Regions from separate parts of the Streptomyces sp. NBC_00503 genome, predicted to be linked through region 2. Evidence: predicted binding sites of a transcription regulator. Region 2 holds the regulator's gene; the other holds the start of a gene.
The links. The regulator HspR, encoded in region 2, represses chaperone genes until heat shock. The targets are predictions, from matches to a motif close to TTGAGNNNNNNNNNCTCAA.

Region 1 (14,503 bases), 1.1 Mb from region 2:
GGGGTCGGGGCAGCTACGCGGTCGGCGACGCCCGCCGCCAGAAGATCCTCGACACCTCGGTCGAGCACTTCGCGCAATGGGGCTTCCACGCCTCCTCGCTCGCCCGGATCGCCAACGACTGCGGGATCACCCAGGGCGGCCTGCTGCACCACTTCCGCAGCAAGGAGGACCTGCTGCTGTCGGTCCTGGGCCAGAGCGAGCAGCACGACATGGACCGGCTCTTCGCCGAACCCGCCGAGGACGTCCCCTCGGTCGCCGCCCACTTCGCGGCCGTCGTCGCCCTCGCGGAGGACAACGCCCGCCGGCCCGGCCTCGTACGGATGTTCAACACGCTGGTCGGGGAGTCCGGGAACCCGGGCCACCCCGCGCACGACTACTTCCGCCGCCGCTACGCACGGGTCCTCGGCTACAGCGTCGACCTGCTGGAAGCGGGCGTAGCGCGCGGCGAACTGCGGCCCGGGACGGACTGCGAGGCCGTCTGCCGGGAGACCCTCGCGGTGATGGACGGCTTCCAGATCCAGTGGGTCCTGGATCCGGAGGGCGTGGACATGGCAGCCCTGCTGCGCGGGTACCTGGACCGGCGGCTACGGGAGATCACGGTGGCGGGGACGGGGCTGTAGCGGCGCGGCCAGGTCGTCTCTTTCGGACCCGGCAAGATCCGAAAGAGTCGGCCTAGCGCGGGTCGAAGGGCGGCAGGGCGCCCAGGACCTTCGACAACGGGGCCGGGAGCGTGGTCTGGGCCGCGGCGACCTCGTAGCCGCCGTACGCGAAGGCGTACGTGAACGCGTCGGCCACGGGCCGGTCGGGCATCGAGATCCGGGGGAGGTGGGCGAAGTCCGCCTCCTGGAGGGCGGTCCGCAGCTTCGCCAGGGCCGCCGCCGAGAGCTTGTCCCCGGAGACCGCCTTGGCCTGGGCGTCGAGCCGCAGGAACGATCCGTCGCCCTTGATGACCAGACTGCTCGTCTGCCCCTTCATGCCCCCGCTCCGGGTGACCGTGACCAGGGTCGCGGTGGAGGAGGGCCCCGAGGCGCTGGGGGCGGGAGCGGGCACGGAGCCGCCGGCCGAGGGCTGCGGGGTGGTGCCGGTCCCGCCGGTGCCCGCGCCCGAGCCCGTCGCGCTCGGGTCCGGGCTCCCGCCCGGGGTGGCCGTGGGCGCTCCGGAGCCGCCGCCCGGGCCCGGGGTCAGGACCTGGCCCGACGGGGTCGCCTTCGGGCCGGCCCCGTCCTTCGACCCGTCGGAGGAACACCCGGTCAGGGCCGGTGCAAGGGCCAGTGCCACGGTCGCGGCCACCAGACCGACTCGCCATCCACGTGCTCGCACGTCCCACCCCCGCAGGTATTCGGCTCGAACCCCGAGTATGGAGTCGGCACCACCCGTACGGATAGCACCCGGAGGCCCGACATCCGCCGCTTCGCCCTCTGGCGCTGGCTGCCGCCGCTCACCGCCCTCGCGCTCGGCCTCTGGGGCCTCCCGCGCGGCGGCTCGATGTGGCGCGACGAGTCCGTCACCTGGCAGGTCGCACACCGCCCGCTCGGTGCGCTGTGGGAACTCCTCGGCCAGGTCGACGCCGTTCACGGCCTCTACTACCTGCTGATGCACGCGGTCTTCGCGGTGACGGGCGGCGGCGCGGACGAGGCCTCCGCCGGCCTGTGGGCGCTGCGCCTGCCCTCCGTGGCCGCCACCGCCCTGGCCGCGGCCGGGGTGGCCGCGGTGGCACACCGGCTGGCGGTGCGGCGGGCGCCGGGGGACGGGCCGTCCGGGGACGGGCTGCCTGCGGACCGCCTGTCCGGAGGCCGGCCGCCTGCGGACCAGCCGTCCCGGGGCCGGCCCGCCGTGGAACGGGGCGCCGCGGAACGGGCCGCGCTGTTCGCCGGGGTCGGGTACGCCGTGCTGCCGCCCGTGCAGATGTACGCCCAGGAGGGGCGCTCGTACGCCCTCGTCGCCGCGGCCGTGATCTGGGCGACGTACCTGATGCTGCGCGAGCGGTGGGTCGGCTACGCCGTGGTCCTGGTGCTGGGGTGCTGGCTGCACGAGTTCGCCGTACTGGCCCTGCCCGCGCACGCCTTCACCGCGTGGCGTTCGCGCGGCTGGCGGTGGAGCGCCGCCGCCGTCGTGGCCGGGCTGCTGCCGCTCGCGCTGGTCAGCGCACGGCAGGCGCAGCAGCAGCTGGGCTGGCTCGGCCGGCCCGGCTGGCAGGACTGGGCGGCCTACGGGGTGCTCGCGGCGGCGGTGCTGCTCCTGGTGCCGCGCCGGGCGACGCCGGCCGCCGCGGCCGCGCGGGACCTCGTACGCGTGGCCCTGCCGCTGGCGCTGCTGCCGCCCGGGGTGCTGCTCGCGGTCTCGCTGGTGCACCCCTGGTACGTGGACCGGTACGTCCTCTACTCGCTCGCCGGTCCCGCCCTCCTCGCGGGGACCCGGCTGGCGCAGGTGCGGCGGCCGGTGCGGGCCCGGGACCGGTGGCCCTGGCTTGTGGCCGTGGTGCTCCTGGTCCCGGTGGGGTTCTGGTCCGCGTGGCTGCGTACCCCGGAGAGCCGCAAGGACGACGCGCTCGCCGTGGCGGCGGCGGTGCGGGAGCGGGCCCGGCCGGGCGACGCGGTGCTCTTCATGCCCGCACGGCGGCGCGAATGGCTGCTGTCCTCGCCGGAGGTCTACGGGTCCCTGCGCGACCCGGCCCTGGCCCGCACCCCGGCGGCTTCGCGGAGCCTCCAGGGGGTGGAGCGGACCGCGCAGGAGATCCGCGAGGCCCTGCTCGACCCCGCCACCGAACGGGTGGTGGCCCTGCTGGACCCGTCGGGCCAACCGCTGGACGGGGACCCGGCGGAGGCGGTGAAACGGCAGACCCTGGTCTCCTCCTTCGACCTGTGCTCGGTGACGGAGGTCCGCGGCGCCCGAGTGGCCCTCTTCGCCAGGCCGGGCGGCTGCCGGTAGGCGTAGCCGCGGGGGCCGTTCCGTAGCCGTCCGCCGCGTCCGCCTAGGCCCCAGATCCGATCTTCTTCGCGGGGCGTGAGACCGTCTGGTCGTGCCGGAGATGACGGGTGGGCTGGAGTCGGCCTTGGGCGAGGCGTCGTCCCCTTCGTGGATACGACGTGCCCGCGCCGGGCGTGATCTGGCCGCCTTCGCCGATGTTCCGGAAGCTGCGGGCGCGCTGGTGGGGCTGCTGCTGGACGCCCAGGACATCGCGGTGACGCGGCAGACGGCGGAGGCCCTGGCCCGAACGGGGACGGCGGCCGCGGTGCGGCTCATCGCTCTCGCGGTGGTCGAGGCCGACGGAGACCAGGCCGACTGGCTGCAGACCGGGGTGCATGACGCGTGCGAGGGACCGGACGGCCTGCCGGACGTCGCCGCGGCCTGCGGGAAGCTCGCCCGCGACCAGGAGGGGGCCGTCCGTCGGGGTGCCGCGGAGATCTCGGCCTGGACGGCCGGCACGGTCCGTTGACCCCAACCGGGCTGCCCGTGGGCCCGGTCGGCCGCCCGCCCCGGCAACTCGCGAAGCCTCGTAGGAGGATGGGGCGGAAGGGGCCGGCGGGGTGAGGCCCGTTGGCTTCTTCCGGAGGTGTCGTATGAGCGCGGTCCGTTCCCACTCCCTGGTGCCGCCCGGCCCGTTGGTCGGCGTCGACTGGCTCGCCGAGCGCCTCGGGGCCCCCGGGCTGGTCGTCTTCGACGCCTCCGTCGGCGCTCACCGCGACGGCGGCCGCTGCATCCCCGGCGCCCGGCCCTTCGACCTCGACGGCGATCTGTCCGACCACACCGCCGCCGCCCCGCACACCATGCCGGGCGCCGAGGCCTTCGCCGGGGCCATGCGCGCCCTCGGGGTCGACGAGGACAGCACCGTCGTCGCGTACGACGGCGCCGGGATCTACTCCAGCGCCCGCGCCTGGTGGATGCTGCGCGCCATGGGCTTCGACCGGGTCGCCGTCCTCGACGGCGGGCTCCCCGCGTGGCTCGCCGCCGGACGGCCGGTGGAGGAGCGCGCGGCGGCGTACGAGGGCCCCCGCGGCTCCTTCGCCGCCCGCCCCCGCACCGGGCTCCTGGTGGACGCCGCCACCGTCTCGGCGGCCCTGGCCGATCCGGCCGCCGCCGTGCTCGACGCCCGCACCCGCGAGCGCTTCGCGGGCACCGCCCCCGAACCCCGCCCGGGCCTGCGCGGCGGCCACATGCCGGGAGCGCTCAGCCTGCCGTTCGGGGAACTCCAGGACGCCGACGGCCTGATGCGCCCCGCAGCGGAGCTCCGCGAGGCGATCGGGGCGGTGGCGGGGGACCGGGAGCAGCTCTACTTCAGCTGCGGATCCGGGGTCACGGCCTGCGTCCTCGCCCTCGGCGCGGACCTCGCCGGGTACGGGCGGCTCGCGGTGTACGACGGCTCCTGGAGCGAATGGGGCATGCCGTCACCGGACCGGCCGGTGGTGACGGGGGCCGGGGCCGGTTCGTAGGGGTTCCGCGGGTCCCGCTTCCGCCGGTCCCGGGGGATAACCCCACCGGGATCCGGGCGTGGCCCCCATGGCCGCCGCACCCGGTCCGCGGGGACGATCGTCCTCATGACCCTGACTGCTCGTACCGCCGTCACCTCGACCGCCGTCGCCCTCGCCGCGGGCCTGTTCCTCACCGGCTGCTCCTTCTCCCTCTCCCTGGGCCCGGAGAAGAAGGCGGCCTCCGACACCACCGTCGCGGAGGCCGTCACCGCGGTCCAAGTGCCGGACGCGCACAGCGGCGACATCGAGGTCACCGTCGGTTCCGGGCCGGGTGTCGTCGTCCACCGCACCGTGCGCTACCACGGCGACACGAAGCCCGAGCCCGCCCAGCGGGTCTCGGGGGGAGTGCTGACCCTCACCAACGGGGACTGCTCGGGCAGGTGCGCCGTCGACTACCGCCTCGAGGTGCCGGCCTCCGCCAAGGTCGAACTCCACAGCGACAGCGGGGACATCACGGTGGCCGGGGTGGCCGCGGCCGACCTGGTGACCTCCTCCGGCGAGGTCAAGGCCGACGGGATCGCCGGGCCGCTGAAGGTGCGTACCTCCTCCGGCGACATCTCCGCCGGGAACCTGGCCGGCCAGACCGTGGAGGCCCGCTCCGATTCCGGCGCCGTCGACCTGGCCTTCTCGAAGGCTCCTGCCTCGGTCACGGTGGACTCCACCTCGGGCGACGCGAAGCTGAAGGTCCCTTCGGCCCCGTACCGGGTCGAGATCTCCACCGATTCGGGCGATCGCAAGGTCACCGTCCCCACCGACCCGGCGGCCCCGGCCCGCCTGTCGGTGAAGACGAACTCGGGCGACATCCAGATCTCGGCGGCCTGAGGCCGGCAGCGCACCGAGGCACGGCACCGGACGACGCGGGCTCGACCGACAAGATCCGAAAGAGACGGCCGAGCCCTACGTCCGTACCTACGCCTGCTGCGGTGCGAGGACGGCCCGGAGTTCACCGATGCCGGCCCGCCAGGGCCCGGGCCGTTCCGCCTCCTCCCAGAGCTCCATGAGCTCGGAGGGCTCGGTGACCACCCGGTCGAGGGCCCTGACGGCGAACGCGCGCAGGTCGCCGGAGAGCCGGGGCAGGGGCAGGTCCGGGCCGTAGGGGGTGGTGACGGGCGTGCCGCCGGGGCACTGTGCGGCAACCAGCGCGGCCGCGGCGACCGCCTGCACGGCGATGTCCTGGTCGAGGTAGTCGAGCGTGTCGATCGCTTCCCCGAGAGCGCTGCGGATGCGGGCCTCGCGCTCGTTCTCCGGCGCGTCGTCGAGGTCTCCGCAGAAGTCCGCGGCGGTGTCGTTGTCGAAGGGGCCGACGTCCCAGGTACCCATGTTCTTCTCCCGCTCGTGGTGATGTCCGCGGATCGTCGCAGGGGCCACTGACAACGCCGTCGGCCCCCGGTCCCGGCTACCGGGCCCCTGGAGCGGACGGCTGCCCCAACCCCTGTTCGCCCCCGGCGAACGGGGGTTGGGGAACATTGGGGCGCGCACGTGCATTGAGTCGGCATAGCTCAACTTCACTGCCGGAGGGAAGATCATGGCTTCGACGTCCGTAACGCTCACCCTGCCCGTGCTGCCGCTCGACGACGAGGTCGTGCTGCCTGGAATGGTCGTACCGCTGGACCTGACCGACTCCGAGGCCCGCGCGGCCGTGGAGGCGGCTCAGGCTGCCGCCGGGAGCGGGAAGCCGCGGGTGCTGCTCGTGCCGCGGGTCGACGGGAAGTACACCGGGACCGGGGTGCTGGGCACCGTGGAGCAGGTGGGACGGCTGTCGGACGGGGACCCGGGGGCGCTGATCCGGGGGCGCGGGCGGGTCCGTATCGGGGCCGGGACCACCGGGCCCGGGGCTGCGCTCTGGGTCGAGGGCGAGACCGTGGACGAGAGCGTCCCCGATCCGCTGCCCGGGGCCGTCACCGAGCTGGTCAAGGAGTACAAGGCGCTCGCCACCAGCTGGCTCAAGAAGCGCGGGGCCTGGCAGGTCGTCGACCGGGTGCAGCAGATCGAAGGGGTCTCGGCGCTCGCCGACAACTCCGGGTACTCGCCCTTCCTGAGCACGGCCCAGAAGGTGGAGCTCCTGGAGACCGCCGACCCGATCGCGCGGCTCAAGCTCGCGGTGAAGGCGCTCAGCGACCACCTCGCCGAACAGGACGTCGCCGAGTCCATCGCCAAGGACGTCCAGGACGGGGTCGACAAGCAGCAGCGGGAGTTCCTGCTCAAGCGCCAGCTGGAGGCCGTCCGCAAGGAACTGCGCGAGCTCGGCGGCGAGAAGGAGGGCGAGGAGTCCGACGACTACCGGGTCCGCGTCGAGGCCGCCGACCTGCCCGAGAAGGTACGGGAGGCCGCGCTCAAGGAGGTCGAGAAGCTGGAGCGTTCCAGCGACCAGTCCCCCGAGGGCTCCTGGATCCGCACCTGGCTGGACACCGTGCTCGAACTGCCCTGGAACGAGCGGACCGAGGACGAGTACGACATCCGCGGCGCCCGCGCCGTCCTGGACGCCGAGCACGCCGGGCTGGGCGACGTGAAGGACCGGATCACCGAGTACCTCGCGGTGCGCAAGCGCCGCTCCGAGCGCGGGATGGGCGTCGTCGGCGGCCGCCGCGGCGGGGCCGTGCTGGCGCTCGTAGGCCCTCCGGGGGTCGGCAAGACCTCCCTCGGGGAGTCGGTGGCCCACGCCATGGGCCGCAAGTTCGTCCGCGTCGCGCTGGGCGGAGTACGCGACGAGGCCGAGATCCGCGGCCACCGGCGTACGTACGTGGGCGCGCTGCCCGGCCGGATCGTCCGGGCCATCAAGGAGGCCGGCTCCATGAACCCGGTCGTCCTGCTCGACGAGATCGACAAGGTCGGCTCCGACTTCCGCGGGGACCCGGCGGCCGCGCTGCTGGAGGTGCTCGACCCCGCCCAGAACCACACCTTCCGGGACCACTACCTGGAGGTGGAACTGGACCTGAGCGATGTGGTGTTCCTGGCCACCGCGAACGTCCTGGAGGCCATCCCCGAGGCCCTGGCCGACCGCATGGAGCTGGTGCGCCTCGACGGCTACACCGAGGACGAGAAGGTGGTCATCGCCCGCGACCACCTGCTGCCCCGCCAGCTGGAGCGCGCCGGCCTCGGCGCGGAGGAAGTGGTCCTGGAGGACGAGGCGCTGCGCAAGCTGGCCGGGGAGTACACCCGCGAGGCGGGCGTACGCACCCTGGAGCGCTCCCTCGCCCGCCTGCTGCGCAAGGTGGCATCCCAGCACGAACTCGGAGAGCGCGAGCTGCCGGTGCGGATCGGGTCCGGCGAGCTGCGGGCGCTGATCGGGCGGCCGCACCACGTACCGGAGTCCGCGCAGGATCCGGCCGAGCGGCGCACCGCCGTGCCCGGCGTGGCCACCGGCCTCGCCGTGACCGGGGCGGGCGGGGACGTGCTGTTCGTGGAGGCCTCGCTGGCCGATCCCGAGACGGGCGCGGCCGGGCTCACGCTGACCGGGCAGCTCGGCGACGTGATGAAGGAGTCGGCGCAGATCGCGCTCAGCTTCCTGCGCTCGCACGGCGCGGAGCTGGAGCTCCCGGTCGCCGACCTGAAGGACCGGGGCGTGCACATCCACTTCCCGGCGGGCGCGGTGCCCAAGGACGGCCCGAGCGCGGGCGTCACGATGACCACGGCGCTGGCCTCGCTGCTGTCCGGGCGGCAGGTCCGCACGGACGTGGCGATGACGGGCGAGGTCTCGCTGACCGGGCGGGTGCTGCCCATCGGCGGGGTCAAGCAGAAGCTGCTGGCCGCGCACCGGGCCGGGCTGACCACCGTCATCATCCCCAAGCGCAACGAGGCCGACCTGGACGACGTCCCGGCCGAGGTGTTGGAGGGGCTGGAGGTGCACCCGGTGACGGATGTCCGCCAGGTCCTGGCGCTGGCCCTGGTCCCCGACGCGGTCACGGTGACCGCGGTCGCCTGATCCGCCCCACCCCGACGAAAGGCCCGAGGGCCCGGGATTCCGCCGACCGGCGGGGCCCCGGGCCCTCGGCGTACCCGCTGCGAAATACTGGTGGCCCACACACCACCGAAGGAGCGGGACACGTGCACGGGAGCGAAGACCAGGAGTTCCTTGCCCTGGAGCGGGAGCTGTCCGTCTTCCTCCGGCGCGCCCGCGCCTCGTCCGGGGAGATGGCGCGCGAGCTGCACCCGGAGCTGGAACCGGCCGCGTACGGGCTCCTCGTCCGCCTGGAGGCCGCCGGCCGGCAGCGGGCGACCGAGCTGGCCGGGTACTTCGGGGTCGGCAAGGCCACGATGAGCCGGCAGCTGCGGGCGCTGGAGGTGCTGGGCCTGGTGGCCCGCGAACCGGACCCGGCGGACGGCCGCGCCTTCCTGGTCGGGCTCACGGACGAGGGCCGGGAACGCTTCCTGCGGGTCCGCGACGCCCGGCGCGAGCAGTACATGCGCAAGCTCGCGGACTGGGACCGCGGCGAGGTCGCGGAGCTGGCCCGGCTGCTGAACCAGCTGAACGCGGGCGTGGAGTAGGGGAGCAGGGGAGGAGCCGGGCGGGGGCGGGAGCGGCTCGCCGCCACCCCAGGCCGCCGCCGCCCCCTCCCCGTCCGCCCCCTACAGCTCCGCGTAAGCCGCCGAGGCGTCGTCGTGCCGTTTGCCGCGGCCGTGCTGCCGGGCGGGGTCCGTCTCCAGGGTCCGGACGCGGTCGATCAGGGACTGGGCGCCCTCCTTGCGCAGCACGGCCAGGCACTCGGCCCAGTCGCCCTCCCCGAAGGTGTCCGTCCACCGGCTCGCCCCGTCCGTGAGCGCCGCCACCGCCCGGACCTCGGCGCGGGGCGTGCGCCCGGTCACCGCGCGGGCGGCCACCGCCGGGTCCGCGGCGGCCGTGAAGAAACCGCCCTCCGCGTTGCGCAGCAGGTCCGCCGAGGCGTTCGTACGCAGCTGCTCGCGCGGGATGCGGTCCAGCCGGTCGTCGAGGACCGCGCGCACCTCGCCGCCGGGCGCCTGGAGGAGGAGTACGGAGTCCGAGAGCACCAGGTGTTCGACGCAGGACTCGTCCCAGCGGACGATGACCACCGTCGCCTGCGGAGTGCGGACGTGAGAAAGGTCACAGGTTTCGCGGTGGGCGTCGGCGGTGGCGGCGATGGACTCCGCGAGGACCCGGTCGAGCGGCATGTCCCGCCGCGATCCGGACAGTTCGGTCAATCGGCCGCCGAGCCGGGCCGCGAACCAGGGGACTCCGTGCACGCATCCGACCTCGCCCGGTGGCGGGGTGACCCCGTCGAGGGCGACCAGGACTCCGCCGCCCGACGCGGGTATCGCGGCCGACAGCCAGTCCTCGTTGGGGCGTTCCGGATCGCCGGGGGCGGAAGAGAGGTCGATGCGCATACGGACATTCTGCCCGTGCGAGGTGCCGGAGGGGCGGGACGGGTCGGGGCGAGTGCGGACCAAAGCGGTGCGGGTGGGGCGGGAGGGAATCCCCGGGCCCAGTGGGGTGACCGTCGGTATGTGGGCGGGCATCCTGCCAAAAGCCGCATCGATCTTTCAACCACCCGTCCACGGCGGGGCTCTGACGCCGGTTCGCCGAGTTGGCCGCCAACTCGTCCGTGATGTTCACTCCTTCGTGTGGCCGGGTGGGTGATGTGCGGCCCGCTTCCCGGGGCACTGCGAAGGTCTGAGGCGGTACGGCGGCACAGCAGCGCGAGACGACAGGGGCGGGGGGCGTTTACTTGTTGACCGGCCGTTACCTCGGCCACACGAGTAGACGAGCACGAGCAGCACACGTACAGGATTGCGAGCACCGGTGCAGAAGAAGCGGCCTCGGAAGAACGGCACCGTCGCGAACGGCACCGCACCCGGTGGCACCGCAACCGACCGACCAGCCCCCGAAGGCACCGCCACCGCCCACGCCCGGACGGGAGCCCCAGCGGGAGCTCCCGCGGGGCGCCGGGTGCGCGTGCGCCGCAGGCTGGTCATCGGAGTTGCCGTGGCCGGTCTCGCCGTCCTCGCGGCCGGGGCGCCCGCCGTCCTGTCCGCCTCGGCGGACCTGAAGGACTCCCAGCACCTGGTCACCCTCGCGGAGCAGACCGGTGCCACCCTCACCCTCGCGCACCTCCTGGGCGACGAACGCGACGCCGTCACCGAGTACGTGGCCAAGGGCCGCCCCGGTGGCGCGCCGGCCGCCGTCCAGGAGCGCACCGCGGGCACCGACCGCCAGCTCGCCGAGGTCCGGGCCGAGGCCGGTGCCGACGGGCAGGACGGGCAACTGGCCCGCGCCCTCGGCCGGGTCCGCGCCGTGCGCACCGAGGCCGTCGAGGGCAAGGGCAGCGCGCTCGCCGCCCACCAGGCCTACTCCGGGGTCATCGCCGAACTCCTCGCACCCGGTGCCCGGCTCGCCGAGCTGACCCCGCCGCGCGCCGAGGACGCCCTCGTCACCACCCGGCCGCTCGCCCCCCTCGGCCAGGCCGTGGAGCAGGCCTCCGCCACCCGCGGACTGATCCTCGCCGCGCTGGACGTGCCCCGCGGCGAGACCACGGGCGCCGCGGCCGTGGACGAACTGACCACCGCCGCCCAGCGGACGCGGGTACGGGAGCTGGGCGCCCTCGACGACTTCGCGCGGGCCGCGCGCCCCGACGTGCGCCAGACCCTCGCCGCCACCGTCGCCGGACCCGAGGTCAAGACGGCCGACGAGTACCTCAGACGGCTCACCGACCGGCCGACGCTCTCCTCCGCCGACCGCAGGCTCGACTCCGAGGCCGTCGCTCCGTCCCTCACCGCCCGCATCGACCGGATGCGCTCGGTCGAGGCCACCCTCGCCGGCCAGCGCGCCACCGCCCTCGCCACGCTGCGGGACGACGACGTGACCGCCCTGGAGACCCTGCTCGGCTTCCTCGGCGCGCTGTTCCTGGTCACCATCGGCGTCGCCACGGCCATCGCCCGCTCGCTGACCCGCCCGCTGTCGGTCCTGCGGCGCGGCGCCGCGCGGCTGGCGACGCCCGAGGGCTCGGTGGAGCCGGTCCGGTTCACCGGCCGCAACGACGAGTTCGCCGAGGTCGTACGGAGCCTCAACTCCGTGCGGGACCAGACGGTCTCCCTGCACACCCGGATCGCCGGGCTCGACGCCGACCGCCGCCGCCTGATCGGCCGCAACGAGGCGCTCTCCTCGGGCCGCGAGGCCCTGGAGGACGAACTCGGGCAGCTGCGGGCCGGGCTGGAGGAGCACCGCCGCATCATGTCGACGACCTCCGTGTCGCTGTCCCTGCGGACCCTGGGGCTCGTCGAGCGCCAACTCGCCGTCATCGAGGAGCTGGAGTCCGAGGAGCAGGATCCGGACCGGCTCGCCACCCTCTTCAAGCTCGACCACCTGGCGACCGTGATGCGCCGCCACAACGAGAACCTCCTCGTCCTCGCGGGCCAGGAGCACGGCCACGGGCAGGGCCTGCCGGTGCCGCTCGTCGACGTGATGCGTGCGGCGGTCAGCGAGATCGAGCGCTACGAGCGCGTCGACCTCGGGACGCTGCCCTCGTACACGCAGATCGCCGGGCACGCGGCCGACGACATCTCGCACGTGCTCGCGGAACTGCTGGAGAACGCGACGACCTTCTCGCCGCCGGACGCCAAGGTGAAGGTGTCCGGCTGGCTGCTGGACTCCGGCGACGTGGTGCTGTCCGTGGTGGACGAGGGCATCGGGGTCACCGGGGACCGGCTGGAGACGCTCAACGCCCGCCTGGCCACCCCGGACGCGTACGACGAGGAGCCGGAGTCGGAACACGGCCTGGGCCTCGGCCTGTACGTGGCCGGCCGGCTCGCGTCCCGGCACGGGGTGACGGCGGAGCTGCGGACCTCGCGGCACGGCGGTACGGAGGCGCTGGTCGTCGTACCGGTCTCCCTGCTGCCGACCGCTCCGCCGGTTTCGCCCGTCCACACCCTGGGTACCCCGGGAGCCCCCGCACTGCACCTGCCCGGCGTGGTCGCGGAGGCCAACGAGAACACCCTCCCGTCCCGCCTACGGGGCCTTGCCGCCACCGGCGCCGCCACCGAGGCCGACCCGGCTCCGGCGGACCCCGCCGCTCCGGCGGAACAGCAGCCGAGCTGGGCCGCGGAGCCCGAGGCGGCCCCGGCACAGGCCGCGGAGCCCGAGGCGGCTCCCGAGCCCGAGGCGGCCCCCGCGGAGCAGCCGCGCTGGATCACCGAGCCGATCGGTGAGCCCGCGACGGCCCCCGAGCCCGAGATTTCGGTGTACGAGCCCGCGACGGCCCTTGAGCCCGAGCTGGTCCACGAGCCCGCACCCGCTCCGGCCGAGGAACTGCTGGCCCGGGTGGTCCCGGAGCCCGATCCGGCGGCCTTCGCGCCCCCGGCCGAGCAGCTGCCGCCCGCCGAGCAGGTCTTCCGCGTCCCGGCCCCGGCGGAGGCCCCGGCGGAGGCCCCGGCCCCCGCCGAGGCAACGGCCCCCGCCGAGGTCCACGTCCCCGCGCAGGCGCCCGCGCCCGCCGAGGTCCCCGTACCCGCCGAGGTCCCCGTACCCGTCGAGGACGAGGCCCTCACCGACAAGGGCCTGCCCAAGCGGACCCCCCGCGTGGTGGCCGCCGGGCGGGCGGAAGAAGTACCGGCCGCGCCGCGCCGGGTGGACGCCGACGAGCTGCGCCGCCGGCTCGGCGGGTTCTACCGCGGTGCCCAGGACGGGCGGCGCGTCGTGGAGGCGGAGCTCGCCCAGGACCTGAGGCAGGACCCGGGGCACGAACCGCACGACCAACGGCACGACCAGGGGCAGACCGACCGGGGGGACACCGCACAGGAGGCACGCACATGACCGCGCCCAGTACGTACGGACTGAGCACCCAGGCCCGCAACCTTCAGTGGCTGCTGACCGACCTGGTCGAGGAGGTCCCCGGGGTCAACTCCGTGGCCGTCGTGTCCTCGGACGGGCTCCTGTTGCTGTCCTCCGAACCGGTGGCACCCGACACGCCCCCGGCCGAGGCCGCCGCGGCCCGCCCCAAGGGCCCCCGCGGCGCTTCCGCCGACCTCGCGACCATCGTCTCCGGCCTCGGCTCCCTCACCACGGGCGCAGCCGCCCTGATGGACGGCGGCGCGGTCAAGCAGACGATGGTGGCGATGGAGCACGGCTCCGTGTTCGTCATGTCCATCAGCGACGGCTCGCTCCTCGGAGTGCACGCCACGCCCGACTGTGACATGAGCGTCGTCGCCTACCACATGGCCCTGTTCGTGGGCCGCGCCGGCCACGTCCTGACCCCCGAAGTCCGCAGTGAGCTGCGCCAGTCGATGGAGAAAACCCCGTGAGGAGTCCGGCCTCCGACCGGCTGCCGATACGCGGCGCCGACCGCCGCCCCGCCCGTGTACGCCCGTACTCGCTGACGGGCGGCCGCACCCGCTTCACCCAGGTCCTGAACGTCGAGACCTTCGTCGCCGCCCTGGACACCAAGGTGTCCGCGCCGCAGAAGCCCGACCGGATGCCCGAGATGCCGGCCATCGTCGAGGTCTGCCGCCGCATGCGCACGATCGCCGAGATCGCCGCGCTGCTGAAGCTGCCGCTCGGTGTGGTGCGCGTCCTCGTCAGCGATCTCGCCGACCAGGGAAGGATCCGCGTCTACGGGACCGGGCACGGCACCGGCCGTCCCGACCGCGCGCTGCTCGAAAGGGTGCTCAGTGGGCTCCGCCGTCTCTGAAACCGGGTTCCTCCCCCCGTCCGACCTCTTCTCCCGGGCCGGTTCCCCCGTCCCCGGGGACGAGCCCGTACAGCCCTGGCAGTACGACCGCTCGCGCGCGCCCGTGGCCGTGAAGGTGCTGGTGGCGGGCGGGTTCGGGGTGGGCAAGACCACCTTCGTCGGGTCCGTCTCCGAGATAGCGCCGCTGCGCACCGAGGCGGTGATGACGCAGGCCAGCGTCCCGACCGACGACCTGTCCTCGACCCCGGACAAGCACACCACCACCGTCGCGATGGACTTCGGACGCGTCACGCTCGACGACGACCTCGTCCTGTACGTGTACGGGACGCCGGGCCAGGAGCGCTTCTGGTTCATGTGGGACGACCTGGTGCGCGGCGCCATCGGCGGGATCGTCCTCGC
Region 2 (14,503 bases):
TCCTCGAAGTCGATGACCTTCCCGCCGCTGGTCATGGGCTGCAGGGCGCCCAGCGCGACCGCGCCGTCCGCGTTGCGCTTGAACCAGATGTTCGGGAAGCCGAGGAAGCGGTGCCAGGCGACACCCATGTTGGTGTTGAGCGATACGACGATCATCCAGATCAGCGAGGTGCCGATCTTGATCATCGCGGTGAAGTAGATGGCGTTCTGCAGCGCGCCGAGCGACATGCCCTTGAACGCCAGCACCAGCGGGTACGAGACGAAGTAGGCGGGCTCGTACGAGTCCACGTGGTGGATCGCGCCTTCGAGGCCGCGCAGGCACAGGATCGCGAGGCCGATGGTCAGGATGATGTACTCGACGAAGTACGCCTGCCAGGCCTTCGAGCCCGCGAAGCGCGACTTGCGGCCGGCCCGCGAGGGCAGCGACGCGAGACGGATCCCCATCAGGATGACGATGCCGAGGACCGTCATGAGGCCGATGAACTCGATGTAGAGCTCGAACGGCAGGAACTCGCCGATGATCGGGAGCGTCCAGTCGGCCTGGAAGAGCTGCCCGTACGCCTGCACCAGCGTCGGCGGCAGGGTCAGGAAGCCGATCGCGACGAACCAGTGCGCGAAGCCGACGAGGCCCCAGCGGTTCATCCGGCTGTGTCCGAGGAACTCCCGGACCAGGGTGATCGTTCGTGCCTTCGGATCGTCCGTACGGCTGCCTGCCGGTACGGGCTGTCCGAGCTTCACGAAGCGGTAGATCTGCGCCACGGCTCGGGCGAGCAGCGCGACGCCGACCACGGTCAGGACCAGCGACACGATGATCGCGGCGAGTTGCATGGAAGGGCTCCTCGGGCGGCACTTACTAAGCGGTAACTTATCCAGTCAAGGCTTGAGGTTACCCAGTCCCGACGCCGCAATGTAGCCGAGCGTGCGGTGATCTGCGTCGCTCAGGGTCGCCTGTGCCGCCAGGCCGCCCGCGGGGTCCGCGCGAGGATCGCCAGATCCATCCCCAGCCAGTGGTTCTCCACATAGTGCCGGTCCAGCAGGTCCATCTCCTCCCACGGCAGGTCCGAACGCGCGCCCGCCTGCCACAGCCCCGTCATCCCGGGCCGCACGAGGAGCCGGTCGGGCCGGTCGGTGCGGGGCTCCGGGCGCGGCCCGACCAGCGACATCTCCCCGCGCACGACGTTCAGCAGCTGCGGCATCCCGTCCAGCGCGCACCGCTCCAGCGCCGCCCCGGCCCGGCCCTTGCCGACCCGGAACCGCCAGGCCCCGTACGCCCGCCCGCCGAGCCCGGCCGCGGGCTCCCGTACGAGGACGCCCGCGCCCTGGGTCGCGTACAGCAGCCCGGCGACCAGCAGGAGCGGTACGAGGAGCACCGCGATCAGGAGCGCCGCCCCCAGGAGGTCGAGGACCCGCTTGGCGGGTGGCCTGGCCGGCCGGAGCCCTGGCGCGGCGGGGAGGCGTAGCAGCAGAGGCATGCCAGCACCGTGCCGGACGCCTTGGGCGGTGTGGGGGTGCCGCGCGGCCGTGGTTACCCGTTCGGGTGCGGCGTCGCCGTTGGGGCTCCGCCCCGAACCCCGCGCCTCAAACGCCGGCGGGGTTGGAATGGAGGCTGGCTTGAGCGTAAGCGCGACCTAAAGGTTGAGCCCCCTCGGCTCAGCTCTGTTGACGCCAGCGCAGCGTTGCGGCATCCTTGAGTCTGTTCCACTCAAGTCAGCTGGAGGAATCAAAATGGCACGTGCGGTCGGCATCGACCTGGGCACCACTAACTCCGTCGTCAGCGTTCTGGAAGGCGGCGAGCCCACCGTCATCACCAACGCCGAGGGCGCCAGGACCACGCCGTCCGTCGTCGCCTTCGCCAAGAACGGCGAGGTCCTCGTCGGCGAGGTCGCCAAGCGCCAGGCGGTCACGAACGTGGACCGGACCATCCGTTCCGTCAAGCGCCACATGGGCACTGACTGGAAGATCAACCTGGATGGCAAGGACTTCAACCCGCAGCAGATGAGCGCCTTCATCCTGCAGAAGCTGAAGCGCGACGCCGAGGCGTACCTGGGTGAGAAGGTCACGGACGCGGTCATCACCGTCCCGGCCTACTTCAACGACTCCGAGCGTCAGGCGACGAAGGAAGCCGGCGAGATCGCGGGCCTCAACGTCCTGCGTATTGTCAACGAGCCGACTGCCGCCGCCCTGGCCTACGGCCTCGACAAGGACGACCAGACCATTCTCGTCTTCGACCTCGGTGGCGGCACCTTCGACGTGTCGCTCCTCGAGATCGGCGACGGCGTCGTCGAGGTCAAGGCCACCAACGGTGACAACCACCTCGGTGGCGACGACTGGGACCAGCGCGTCGTCGAGTACCTCGTGAAGCAGTTCCAGAACGGCCACGGCGTCGACCTGTCCAAGGACAAGATGGCGCTCCAGCGTCTGCGCGAGGCCGCCGAGAAGGCGAAGATCGAGCTGTCCTCCTCCACGGAGACCTCGATCAACCTGCCCTACATCACGGCTTCCGCCGAGGGCCCGCTGCACCTGGACGAGAAGCTCACGCGCGCCCAGTTCCAGCAGCTGACCTCGGACCTGCTCGAGCGCTGCAAGAGCCCGTTCCACAACGTCATCAAGGACGCGGGTATCAACCTGTCCGAGATCGACCACGTGGTCCTGGTCGGCGGCTCCACCCGCATGCCGGCCGTCGCCGAGCTCGTCAAGGAGCTCACCGGCGGTCAGGACGCCAACAAGGGCGTCAACCCGGACGAGGTCGTCGCCCTCGGCGCGACCCTCCAGGCGGGCGTTCTCAAGGGTGAGGTCAAGGACGTCCTGCTCCTCGACGTGACCCCGCTGTCCCTCGGTATCGAAACCAAGGGCGGCATCATGACCAAGCTCATCGAGCGCAACACCACGATCCCGACCAAGCGGTCCGAGATCTTCACGACGGCCGAGGACAACCAGCCGTCCGTGCAGATCCAGGTCTACCAGGGCGAGCGCGAGATCGCGGCGTACAACAAGAAGCTCGGCATGTTCGAGCTGACCGGTCTGCCGCCGGCCCCCCGTGGCATCCCGCAGATCGAGGTCTCCTTCGACATCGACGCCAACGGCATCATGCACGTCACGGCGAAGGACCTCGGCACGGGCAAGGAGCAGAAGATGACCGTCACCGGCGGCTCTTCGCTCGCCAAGGACGAGGTCGACCGCATGCGCCAGGAGGCGGAGCAGTACGCGGACGAGGACTCCCGTCGCAAGGAGGCGGCCGAGTCCCGCAACCAGGGCGAGCAGCTCGTCTACCAGACGGAGAAGTTCGTCAAGGACAACGAGGACAAGGTCCCGGCCGAGGTCAAGGACGAGGTCCAGGCGTCCATCGACGAGCTGAAGGAAAAGCTCAAGGGCGAGGACACCGCCGAGATCCGCACCGCGACCGAGAAGCTCGGCGCCGTCAGCCAGAAGCTCGGCCAGGCGATCTACGCCGACGCCCAGGCGGCCCAGGCCGCCGGTGGCGCCCCGGCCGGTGACGGCCAGGCCCACGCCGACGACGACGTCGTCGACGCCGAGATCGTCGACGACGAGAAGCAGAAGGGCGGCGCTGCCTGATGTCGGAGGAGACCCCGGGCTTCGACGAGAAGCCCGAAGTCCCCACCGGCGCGGATGACGCAGCCGCCGAGCCGAAGACCGCCGGTTCCTCCAAGGGGGAGCCGGCGGCCCCGGCCGGGGACGCAGCGGCAGCGGCAGCGGCAGCGGATGTGGCCCTCCTGGCCCAGCTGGACCAGGCCCGTACGGCGCTCGGCGAGCGCACCGGTGACCTCCAGCGACTCCAGGCGGAGTACCAGAACTACCGCCGCCGGGTGGAGCGGGACCGGATCGCCGTCAAGGAGATCGCGGTCGCGGCCCTCCTGACGGAGCTCCTCCCGACCCTGGACGACATCGGCCGGGCGCGGGAGCATGGCGAACTGGTCGGCGGCTTCAAGTCGGTGGCCGAATCGCTGGAGACCGCCGCGGCCAAGATGGGCCTGCAGCAGTTCGGCAAGGAGGGCGAGCCCTTCGACCCGACGATCCACGAGGCCCTGATGCACTCGTACGCGCCGGACGTCACCGAGGACACCTGCGTGGCGATCCTGCAGCCCGGCTACCGGATCGGCGAGCGTACGATCCGTCCCGCACGGGTCGCGGTGGCCGAGCCCCAGCCGGGCGCGGCGCCGAAGTCCGAGGCGGCCGAGGCCGACGCGCCGTCGGACAAGGACGCGGATGCCCCCGAAAAGGGCTGACGCTGCAGCGTATTTTGCACGACGTATCGCAGTAGCAGTACGAGAGGAGGGACACCGGGGATGAGCACGAAGGACTTCGTCGAGAAGGACTACTACAAGGTCCTCGGTGTCCCGAAGGACGCCACCGAGGCCGAGATCAAGAAGGCGTACCGGAAGCTCGCCCGCGAGTTCCACCCGGACGCCAACAAGGGCGACTCCTCGGCCGAGGAGCGCTTCAAGGAGATCTCCGAGGCGAACGACATCCTCGGGGACCCCAAGAAGCGCAAGGAGTACGACGAGGCCCGGGCCCTGTTCGGCAGCGGGGGCTTCCGCCCCGGCCCGGGCGGGGCCGGCGGCCAGTTCAACTTCGACCTCGGTGACCTCTTCGGAGGCCAGCAGCAGGGCGGCGGCGCGGGCGGCGGCTTCGGCGGCGGTCTGGGCGACGTCTTCGGCGGCCTGTTCAACCGCGGCGGCGCCGGTCCCGGCGCCGGGACCCGTACCCAGCCGCGCCGCGGCCAGGACATCGAATCGGAGGTCACCCTCTCCTTCACGGAGGCGGTGGACGGGGCCACGGTCCCGCTCCGGATGTCCTCGCAGGCGCCCTGCAAGGCCTGTTCGGGCACCGGCGACAAGAACGGCACGCCCCGCGTGTGCCCGACCTGCGTCGGCACCGGCCAGGTCTCCCGGGGCAGCGGCGGCGGTTTCTCGCTGACCGACCCCTGTGCGGACTGCAAGGGCCGCGGCCTCATCGCCGAGACCCCCTGTGACGTCTGCAAGGGCAGCGGCCGGGCCCGCAGCTCCAAGACCATGCAGGTCCGGATCCCGGCGGGAGTCTCCGACTCCCAGCGGATCCGGCTGCGCGGCAAGGGTGCTCCGGGCGAGCGCGGCGGCCCGTCCGGCGACCTGTACGTGGTCGTGCACGTGGACGGCCACCCGGTCTTCGGCCGCAAGGACGACAACCTCACGGTGACCGTCCCGGTGTCGTTCGCGGAGGCGGCCCTGGGCGCCGACATCAAGGTCCCGACCTTGAACGGCCCCTCGGTGACGCTGAAGCTGCCGCCGGGCACCCCCAACGGCCGTACGATGCGGGCCCGCGGCAAGGGAGCGGTCCGCAAGGACGGCACCCGCGGCGACCTGCTCGTCACGGTGGAGGTAGCGGTCCCGACCGAGCTGAACGACAAGGCCCGCGAGGCCTTGGAGTTGTACCGCGACGCGATGGAGTCCGAGGACCCGCGCTCCGCGCTGTTCGAGTCCGCGAAGGGAGCATGACATGGACGGTCGCCGCAGCCAGGCTCGTACGGGTAAGGGGTATTACCAGCTCACCGACGAGACCCCGGTCTACGTGATCTCGGTGGCCGCCCAGCTCTCGGGCCTGCATCCGCAGACCCTGCGCCAGTACGACCGCCTCGGCCTGGTCTCCCCGGACCGTACGGCCGGGCGCGGCCGGCGCTACTCGGCCCGTGACATCGAGCTGCTCCGTACGGTGCAGGCGCTGTCCCAGGACGAGGGCATCAACCTGGCCGGCATCAAGCGCATCATCGAACTGGAGAACCAGGTCGCCGCGCTCCAGCAGCGCGTGGCCGAGCTCTCCAGTGCCGTCGACGGCGCCGCCGCCGTCCTCCAGCAGCGCGAGGCCCAGGTGCACGCCTCGTACCGCCGCGACCTGGTCCCGTACCAGCCGCCGGTCCCGGGCAACGCCCTGGTCGTCTGGCGCCCGGCGCCGAAGCGGCCGCAGGGCTGACGTCCAGAGCCCGGGAAGGCCCCGATCCATCGGATCGGGGCCTTCCCGGCGTCCGGGGGCCCCTCGGGGCGCGCAGGGCGCGCGGGACGCGCCGGGGCCCCCAGGGGCTACGGCGGGTCCTTGAGGATGCCCGACTGGGCGATGAGGAAGCCGAGTTGGGCGCGGCTGCCGCTGCCCAGGGCGGAGGCCAGCTTGGCGATGTGCGCGCGGCAGGTCCGTACGTTCATCCCCAGGCGGCGCGCGATGGCCTCGTCCACGTGCCCCTCGATGAGGAGCTGGGCGATGGAGCGCTGCACGCCGGAGATGCCGGCCGGGGTGTGCTCGTAGGTCACCTCGTCGTCCAGGGGCACGGCGCGGCGCCACAGCTGCTCGAAGACCTTGATGAGGTACTGGACGAGCCCGGGGTGGCGCAGCTCCAGGGCGAGGCCGCGGCCGGCGCCGGCCGGGATGAAGGCGACGGTGCGGTCGAAGATGATGAGGCGCTCGATGAGCTCCTCCAGGGTGCGGATCTCGACCTTGCCCGTGGCGATGCGGTCCGCGTAGGCGAGCGTGCCCTGGCTGTGCCGCGCGGTGTGCTGGTACAGGGTGCGGATGCTCACCCCGCGGTTGGTCAGGGCGGTGCCGCGCTCCAGGGCCTCGGAGAGGGCGAAGGGGGGCCGGGCCCCGCCCGGCTGGACGGTCAGGACCTCGGTGTGGCATTCGGCGGTGGCCAGGTCGAGCGCCGCGTTGATCTGTTCCAGGCCGTCGAGGGGGGTGATGGCGTGGCTGTCCGCGGGGGACCGGGCGCTGATGGCGAGGAACGGCTCGAATGCGTCTGTGAGATCCACGGCGCTGCGGCGACGCTCCTGGATCTCCTGTTCGAGCGGGTGGAGCCTTTGTGCGAGTGCGACCGAGGGTGGAACCGCGCGGAGCTGATTCGCGTCATCCGGGTCGGGTCGCAGCAGCCCGAATTCGAGCAGGCAGGGGGCGTTTCCGACCTCACTGCGCGGTACGCGACCATTGCTCAGCGCGGCGGCGTACAGCCGCGTTCCCTCGGCACACATACATGTGACCGGGTGGGGATGTGTCGGGTTCGTGTCGTTATTAGGCAAATCTCCACCCCCCAGGGTCCTGAACATGTAAGAACATGATGCATCGTCCCTGTGGCACTGACGTGCCTGAATGAGCCATCGTCTGACACGCGGGGGAGAGGATTCCATCAAGTGAGGACGAAGCCGACCATGTACAAGAGAATGCTTCGCTCGGCGCTTGCCGTTGTTTTCTCCGTCGCTACGGTCTTTGCGGCAGCCAGTGCTGTCAACGGAGTGGGCAAGTCAGACATCAGCTGGGACTCGACGCCCCTCAATGCGGCTCAGGCGGGGGACATCAGTTGGGACTCCATGCCGACGCGGGTCGCCTGATGACCCCCGACGACCGCGGCTTCCGTCGCGAAATGGCTTCCGCGTACCGATCGGGCTGGCAGTTCATCGACCTGACCAGCGCAATTCCGTACGCCGGCGATTCATTGAAGGTCACCCTCTTCGGCCAGCCGATCGTCGTGGTGCGCGAGGAGGACGAGGACGTCCGCGCCTACCGCTGCCTGCGCCGTCCCCGAGGTGCGCCGCAGCCCGTGCGCTGCGAGGTCCGGTACGGCATGGTCTTCGTCAACCTGGATCAACGTGATCACCAGCTCTTCGAGCCCGAAACCACCGCCACCCCCCGCAGTGCCTGACGCGATTCCCCCGTCGTCACAGATCGCTCAGGCGCTACCCCCCACACAGCGGCGCCATCGTGGACCTGACCACGATGGCGCCGTTGTGATGTGCCTGTCCAGTAGTTGAACCGGACAAATACCGAACGGCCTCGCACCCGGCCCGCGCCCGCCTCGAGCCCGGCCCGACCTGCGCGACTGCGCCCTGCGCGACTACGCCCGGCGCCCTACGCCCGACCCATGGCCCGGTCCAGGGTGATCTCCATGACCACCCGGTCCGGGTTCGGCGAGGGCATGCGCCCGTAGCGCTCCGCGTAGCGGCGCACCGCCTCCGCGACGGAGGCCTCGTCCGTACGGATCACCGCGCGGCCCTCCAGGGTCGCCCAGCGGCGTCCCTCCATCTGGCAGACCGCCGCCCGGGGGCCGTCCGGTGCGTCCGCGCGCCCCTGTGCCGCCAGGACGTTGCGGATCTTCTTGCTGTTCTTGTTGCTGATCACCCGTGCCAGCCCGGCCTCCGGGTCGTAGGTCACGCCCACGGGCACCACGTGCGGGCTGCCGTCGGGGCGCGGGGTGGTCAGCGTGCAGACGTGCCGCTCCCGCCAGAAGGCGAGGTATTCCGGCGTCGGGTTGAGTACCTCGTGAGACATGGTGCGAGGGTACGGCGAAGGGTCCGGCGCAAGGTGCACGGGCCACCTTGAGTGGAATAGACTCAACTTTGTGCAGGTTGTTCTTGTTAACCGTACGGAGAGGAGCAGCCGCAAGTGGATGCCGAGCTGACCAACAAGAGCCGGGACGCGCTGAACGCGGCCACGAGCAGGGCCGTCAAGGACGGGCACGCGGACCTGACGCCCGCCCACCTGCTGCTGGCGCTCCTCGCCGGCGAGGACAACGAGAACGTCACCGACCTGCTGGCCGCCACCGACGCCGACCAGGCCGCCGTGCGCGCCGGAGCGGACCGGCTGCTGGCCGCCCTGCCCAGCGTCACCGGTTCCACGGTCGCGCCCCCGCAGCCCACGCGCGAGCTGCTCGCCGTACTGGCCGAGGCGGACGCGCAGGCCGGCAAGCTCGGCGACGAGTACCTCTCCACCGAACACCTGCTCATCGCCATCGCCGCCAAGGGCGGCGCGGCCGGCGAGCTCCTCGCCGCCCAGGGCGCGACCGCGAAGAAACTGCTGTCCGCATTCGAGACCTCAAGAGGAGGGCGGCGGGTGACCTCCCCCGACCCCGAGGGCCAGTACAAGGCCCTGGAGAAGTTCGGCACCGACTTCACGGCGGCGGCCCGCGAGGGCAAGCTCGACCCGGTCATCGGCCGCGACCACGAGATCCGGCGCGTCGTCCAGGTCCTTTCGCGCCGCACCAAGAACAACCCGGTGCTCATCGGCGAGCCCGGCGTCGGCAAGACCGCCGTCGTCGAGGGCCTGGCCCAGCGCATCGTCAAGGGCGACGTTCCGGAGTCCCTGAAGAACAAGCGGCTCGTCTCCCTCGACCTCGGCGCGATGGTCGCCGGCGCCAAGTACCGCGGCGAGTTCGAGGAGCGGCTCAAGACCGTCCTCGCGGAGATCAAGTCCAGCGACGGCCAGATCATCACCTTCATCGACGAGCTGCACACGGTCGTCGGAGCGGGCGCCGGCGGGGACTCCGCCATGGACGCGGGCAACATGCTCAAGCCCATGCTGGCCCGCGGCGAGCTGCGCATGGTCGGCGCGACCACCCTCGACGAGTACCGCGAGCGGATCGAGAAGGACGCGGCGCTGGAGCGGCGCTTCCAGCAGGTGCTGGTCGCCGAGCCGAGCGTCGAGGACACCATCGCGATCCTGCGCGGGCTCAAGGGCCGCTACGAGGCCCACCACAAGGTCGTCATCAACGACAGCGCACTGGTGGCCGCGGCCACCCTCTCCGACCGGTACATCACCTCCCGCTTCCTGCCCGACAAGGCCATCGACCTCGTCGACGAGTCCATGTCCCGGCTCCGCATGGAGATCGACTCCTCCCCGCTGGAGATCGACGAGCTCCAGCGCTCGGTCGACCGCCTCCGGATGGAGGAGCTGGCCCTGAACAACGAGTCGGACCCCGCCTCCCGCGAGCGTCTCGACAAGATCCGCAAGGACCTCGCGGACAAGGAGGAGGACCTGCGGGGCCTGACCGCCCGCTGGGAGAAGGAGAAGCAGTCCCTCAACCGGGTCGGCGAGCTCAAGGAGCGCCTGGACGACCTGCGCGGCCAGGCCGAGCGGGCCCAGCGCGACGGAGACTTCGACACCGCCTCCAAGCTGCTCTACGGGGAGATCCCGGCCCTGGAGCACGAGCTCGCGGAAGCCACCGAGGAGGAGGCCGCTTCGGCGGGGTCCGCCGCGAAGACCGGACATTCCAAAGACGCCATGGTCAAGGACGAGGTCGGCCCGGACGACATCGCCGACGTGGTCGCTGCCTGGACGGGCATCCCGGCCGGCCGGCTGCTCCAGGGCGAGACCGAGAAGCTGCTGCGCATGGAGGAGGAGCTGGGACGGCGCCTGATCGGCCAGGGCGAGGCCGTACGGGCCGTCTCGGACGCCGTGCGCCGCACCCGGGCCGGTATCGCCGACCCGGACCGCCCGACCGGCTCGTTCCTCTTCCTGGGCCCCACGGGCGTGGGCAAGACGGAGCTGGCCAAGGCGCTTGCGGACTTCCTCTTCGACGACGAGCGGGCGATGGTCCGCATCGACATGTCGGAGTACTCCGAGAAGCACAGCGTGGCCCGCCTGGTCGGCGCCCCGCCCGGGTACGTGGGCTACGAGGAGGGCGGCCAGCTCACCGAGGCCGTCCGCCGCCGCCCGTACTCCGTGGTCCTCCTGGACGAGGTGGAGAAGGCCCATCCCGAGGTCTTCGACATCCTGCTCCAGGTCCTCGACGACGGGCGCCTCACGGACGGCCAGGGCCGCACCGTGGACTTCCGCAACACCATCCTGATCCTGACCTCGAACCTGGGGTCGCAGTTCCTGGTCGACCCGACCACCTCCCCGGAGGACAAGAAGGCCCGGGTCCTGGACGTGGTGCGGGCCTCCTTCAAGCCGGAGTTCCTCAACCGCCTCGACGACCTGGTGGTCTTCTCGGCCCTGAGCGGGGCCGAGCTGGCCCACATCGCCGAGCTCCAGATCGGCCGCCTCGCCAAGCGGCTGGCCGAGCGCCGCCTGACCCTGGACGTCACGCCCGAGGCCCTGGCCTGGCTGGCGGACAAGGGCAACGACCCGGCGTACGGAGCCCGCCCGCTGCGCCGCCTGATCCAGACGGCGATCGGCGACCGCCTGGCCCGCGAGATCCTCTCGGGCGAGGTCAAGGACGGCGACACCGTCCGCGTCTCCCTCGCGGGCGACGACCTGCTGGTCGGCAAGGCGCTCTGAGGCACGCCGAGGGCCGTACGGGGCCCGGGCCGCGGCACTGCCGCCGTGGCCAGGGGCCCCGTACGGCCCTCACCCGTCGTAGGCGACGAACCGGATCCGGACGTCGTACCCCGTCTGCTGCTCGACACTGATCCGCACCTTCGGGGCGCGGCCCGGCACGGCGTCGGGGCGGTCGACTCCGAGGCACCGGTCCCCGCCCTCCGGGTCGAACCCCGGCCCCGGCTTCGGACAGATCGCGGGACGGTCGTCCCGCGCGTACTCCGGCGCCTGGGGGAAGGCGCTGGCCAGCCAGGCGTCCAACCCGGACCGGTCGAAGCGGAACGATCCGGTCACGGTGGAGTGCGGCGAGTCGACCCGCCAGCACTTCTCGTCGTGGACCCCCGCGGGCAGGTTCCCCCCGGCGAACTCCATCGCCTGGGCGCAGGTGACCTCGTGGCTGCCCTCGGGGCCCTTCCCGGCGTCGCCCCGGTCGCCCGGTGCCGTCCACAGCCAGATCGCTCCGCCGAGGCCGATCACCAGCGCCGCGGCGGGCGCCGACACCGCGAGTACACGCAAAGGCCTGTGAATAGACACCCATCCCCCTTACGGCGGCCCTACTCCTGTCCGCCCGGAGCGGATCGTACGTGCGGGGGTGGACATGAGGCGGGCGGGATGAGGGAGGATGGCCGCATCCGCACGAAGGGAAGTACACGGTGAGCATCGACCCGGCCTCGATTCCGAACTTCGGAGGGCAGCAGCCCGATCCGCAGGCCACAGGACCGGCGGGCCCCGTCGTCCCCGACCAGGATCTGGTCAAGCAGCTTCTGGAGCAGATGGAGCTCAAGTACGTCGTCGACGACGAGGGTGACCTCGCGGCGCCGTGGGAGGAGTTCCGCACGTACTTCATGTTCCGCGGCGAGGACGACCAGCAGGTCTTCTCCGTGCGGACCTTCTACGACCGCCCCCACAAGATCGACGAGAAGCCGCAGCTCCTCGAGTCGATCGACGACTGGAACCGCCGCACCCTGTGGCCGAAGGTCTACAGCCACACCCACGACGACGGCTCCGTCCGTCTGATCGGTGAGGCGCAGATGCTGATCGGCACCGGCGTGAACCTGGAGCACTTCGTGTCCTCCACGGTCAGCTGGGTCCGTGCGTCGATCGAGTTCGACAAGTGGCTCGTCGAGCAGCTCGGCCTGGAGGCCGAGGTCGACTCCGCCGACAAGGGCGACGACGACGAGGGCGACAGCGAGACCAACTAGGTCTCAGCCGTCCCTCACGGCGCCACCCCGGATACGAGCAGCAGGTACGGCCCGTATGCGTACGAGAGCCCGGCCAGCACCCCGGTCACCACGACCGCGGTGCGCGGCCGGGCTTTCGCCATGAGGGCCGCCGCCGGCAGCAGCAGCGGGAACGCGGGCAGCAGGAAGCGCGGCTTCGACTCGAAGAAGCCGGCCCCGCCGTAGGTCATCAGCAGCAGCACGCCGGTGTACACGAGCAGCGGCAGCGGGGCCGTCCGGTCCCGTACGAGCCGGGCCGCGAGCAGCAGCGCCGCCACCAGCAGGACCGCCGTCACCGTGGTGGCGAGCTCCGTGTGCCCGCCGGACACGGCGTTCCAGGCGGAGCGCAGCGCCGCCGCGCCGAAGTCGAAGCGCGAGCCCCAGCCGCTCTGGACGGCGAAGTAGCCGCCGAGGAGGTCGTCCCGGCGGGCGCCGACGAGCAGGACGTACGAGGCCCAGCCCGCGGGCGCGGCCAGCGCGGCGGCCCACACCGCCGGAGCACGGCCCCGGCGTACGAGGATCTCGTACCCGGCACTCACCACCACGGCGGCGGCGACCGCGGCCCCGGTGGGCCGGGTCAGCCCGGCGAGCACGGCCAGCCCCGCGGCCCAGCCCCACCGGCCCCGCAGCAGCGCGTACAGGGCCCAGGCCGCGAAGGCGGCCAGCAGGGGCTCGGTGTAGGCGAGGGTGAGCATGAGGGAGTGCGGCAGCACGGCCCACAGTGCGACGAGCAGCAGTCCGCCGCGGGGCCCGAGGAGGTGTTCCCCGACCCGGTACACCCCGACGGCCGCCGCCCCGGCCGCGATCCAGGCGACCACGAGCGCGGCGGTGGTCAGGGAGCCCGGCAGCACGAGGGAGGCGCAGCGGATGAGGACGGGGTAGAGCGGGAAGAAGGCCGAGTCGCTCTGGAGCGAGCCGATGCCGGGGTACATCTGGGTGCGCCCGTAGCCGTGCTCGGCGATCCGCAGGTACCAGACCGAGTCCCAGGACTCCCCGAGCACCTTCACGGGGCTGCGTCCGGTCCACCAGGCCACGGCGGCGACCACCAGCACCCCGGCCCCGCGCAGGGCGGCGAAGACCCCGAGCGCGAGGAGGGCGGTGGGGGTCTGGGTGCGTACGGTGCGCGATGCGGTGGCCGTGGCCGTGGCCATGGACATGTATCCCCGACTTCCCTCGTCCTGCCTCGGCCTGCTTCGTGCTGCTGCGTTCTGCCTCGTGCTGCCTCGTCCTGCGTGGGACGCGTTTACGCTCGCCCCATGATGATGAGAGCTTCGGGCACCTTCAAGGTCGTCAGTTTCACTCCGGCCCCGCTGACCCCGGAGCCCCCGGTGGAGACCGGGCTCCCGGTCGGTGTGGCGACGATGGAGAAACACTACGAGGGCGAGTCCCTCTCGGGCCGCTCGGCCACGCTCTTCACCGCCGCCTTCGACCAGGAGGCGGGCGTCGGCAGCTACGTGGCAATGGAGTCCTTCGAGGGCACCCTCGCGGGCCGTGAGGGTGCCTTCAACTTCGTCCACGGGGCCACCACGGACGGCGGCCCCGACCGCAGCGCCGAGCACTTCGCGATCGTCCCGGCCAGTGGCACGCGGGCCCTGAAGGGCATCACGGGCACGGGCGGCCTGCGCGTCGACGAGGACGGCACCCACCGCATCTGGTTCGACTTCGACCTGCCGGCGTAGCCCTCGGGGCCGTCCGGGCCCTCAGGGCCGTCCGGGCCCTCAGGGCCCTCAGGGCCCTCAGGGCCCTCAGGGCCTTCAGAGGCGTCGCAGCCGGGCCACGGCCTCCTCCAGCACCTCGGTCTTCTTGCAGAAGGCCCAGCGCACCTGGGTGGCTCCCGCCGACTTGTCGTCGTAGAACACCTGGTTCGGGATGGCCACGACCCCGCACCGCTCCGGCAGGGCCCGGCAGAAGGCCAGGCCGTCGCGCTCCCCGAGCGGGGTGATGTCGGTGGTGATGAAGTACGTGCCCTGCGGCCGGAACACCTCGAAGCCGGCCGCCGCGAGGCCGTCGGCGAGGAGGTCGCGCTTGGCGGCCAGGTCCGCGCGGAAGGCCTCGTAGTACGAGTCCGGCAGGGCCAGCGCCTCGGCGATGGCGTACTGGAAGGGCCCCGAGGAGACGTAGGTCAGGAACTGCTTGGCGGAGCGCACCGCCGTGACCAGTTCCGGGGTCCCGGTCACCCAGCCGACCTTCCAGCCGGTGAAGGAGAAGGTCTTGCCG

Region 1: lon (endopeptidase La) is a predicted target of HspR. The motif match lies at 5,954-5,972, and genes of this name have one in related genera.

What each region holds. Positions count from the first base shown of each region.
Region 1 is NZ_CP107855.1:5,405,657-5,420,159, forward strand. It holds gene OG490_RS25205 (TetR/AcrR family transcriptional regulator) at 1-620, shown strand, start outside; gene OG490_RS25210 (hypothetical protein) at 673-1,290, opposite strand; gene OG490_RS25215 (hypothetical protein) at 1,486-2,928, shown strand; gene OG490_RS25220 (hypothetical protein) at 3,029-3,436, shown strand; gene OG490_RS25225 (sulfurtransferase) at 3,561-4,430, shown strand; gene OG490_RS25230 (DUF4097 family beta strand repeat-containing protein) at 4,536-5,291, shown strand; gene OG490_RS25235 (DUF4259 domain-containing protein) at 5,379-5,789, opposite strand; gene lon (endopeptidase La) at 5,995-8,391, shown strand; gene OG490_RS25245 (MarR family winged helix-turn-helix transcriptional regulator) at 8,469-8,954, shown strand; gene OG490_RS25250 (hypothetical protein) at 9,036-9,809, opposite strand; gene OG490_RS25255 (sensor histidine kinase) at 10,378-13,230, shown strand; gene OG490_RS25260 (roadblock/LC7 domain-containing protein) at 13,227-13,718, shown strand; gene OG490_RS25265 (DUF742 domain-containing protein) at 13,715-14,104, shown strand; gene OG490_RS25270 (GTP-binding protein) at 14,085-14,503, shown strand, end outside.
Region 2 is NZ_CP107855.1:4,269,732-4,284,234, forward strand. It holds gene OG490_RS20000 ((Fe-S)-binding protein) at 1-827, opposite strand, end outside; gene OG490_RS20005 (sugar transferase) at 938-1,471, opposite strand; gene dnaK (molecular chaperone DnaK) at 1,725-3,572, shown strand; gene grpE (nucleotide exchange factor GrpE) at 3,572-4,243, shown strand; gene dnaJ (molecular chaperone DnaJ) at 4,304-5,491, shown strand; gene OG490_RS20025 (heat shock protein transcriptional repressor HspR) at 5,493-5,963, shown strand; gene OG490_RS20030 (helix-turn-helix transcriptional regulator) at 6,071-7,081, opposite strand; gene OG490_RS20035 ((2Fe-2S)-binding protein) at 7,363-7,674, shown strand; gene OG490_RS20040 (pyridoxamine 5'-phosphate oxidase family protein) at 7,881-8,300, opposite strand; gene clpB (ATP-dependent chaperone ClpB) at 8,415-11,027, shown strand; gene OG490_RS20050 (hypothetical protein) at 11,097-11,582, opposite strand; gene OG490_RS20055 (YbjN domain-containing protein) at 11,720-12,268, shown strand; gene OG490_RS20060 (mannosyltransferase family protein) at 12,283-13,437, opposite strand; gene OG490_RS20065 (DUF3224 domain-containing protein) at 13,549-13,965, shown strand; gene OG490_RS20070 (pyridoxal phosphate-dependent aminotransferase) at 14,041-14,503, opposite strand, start outside.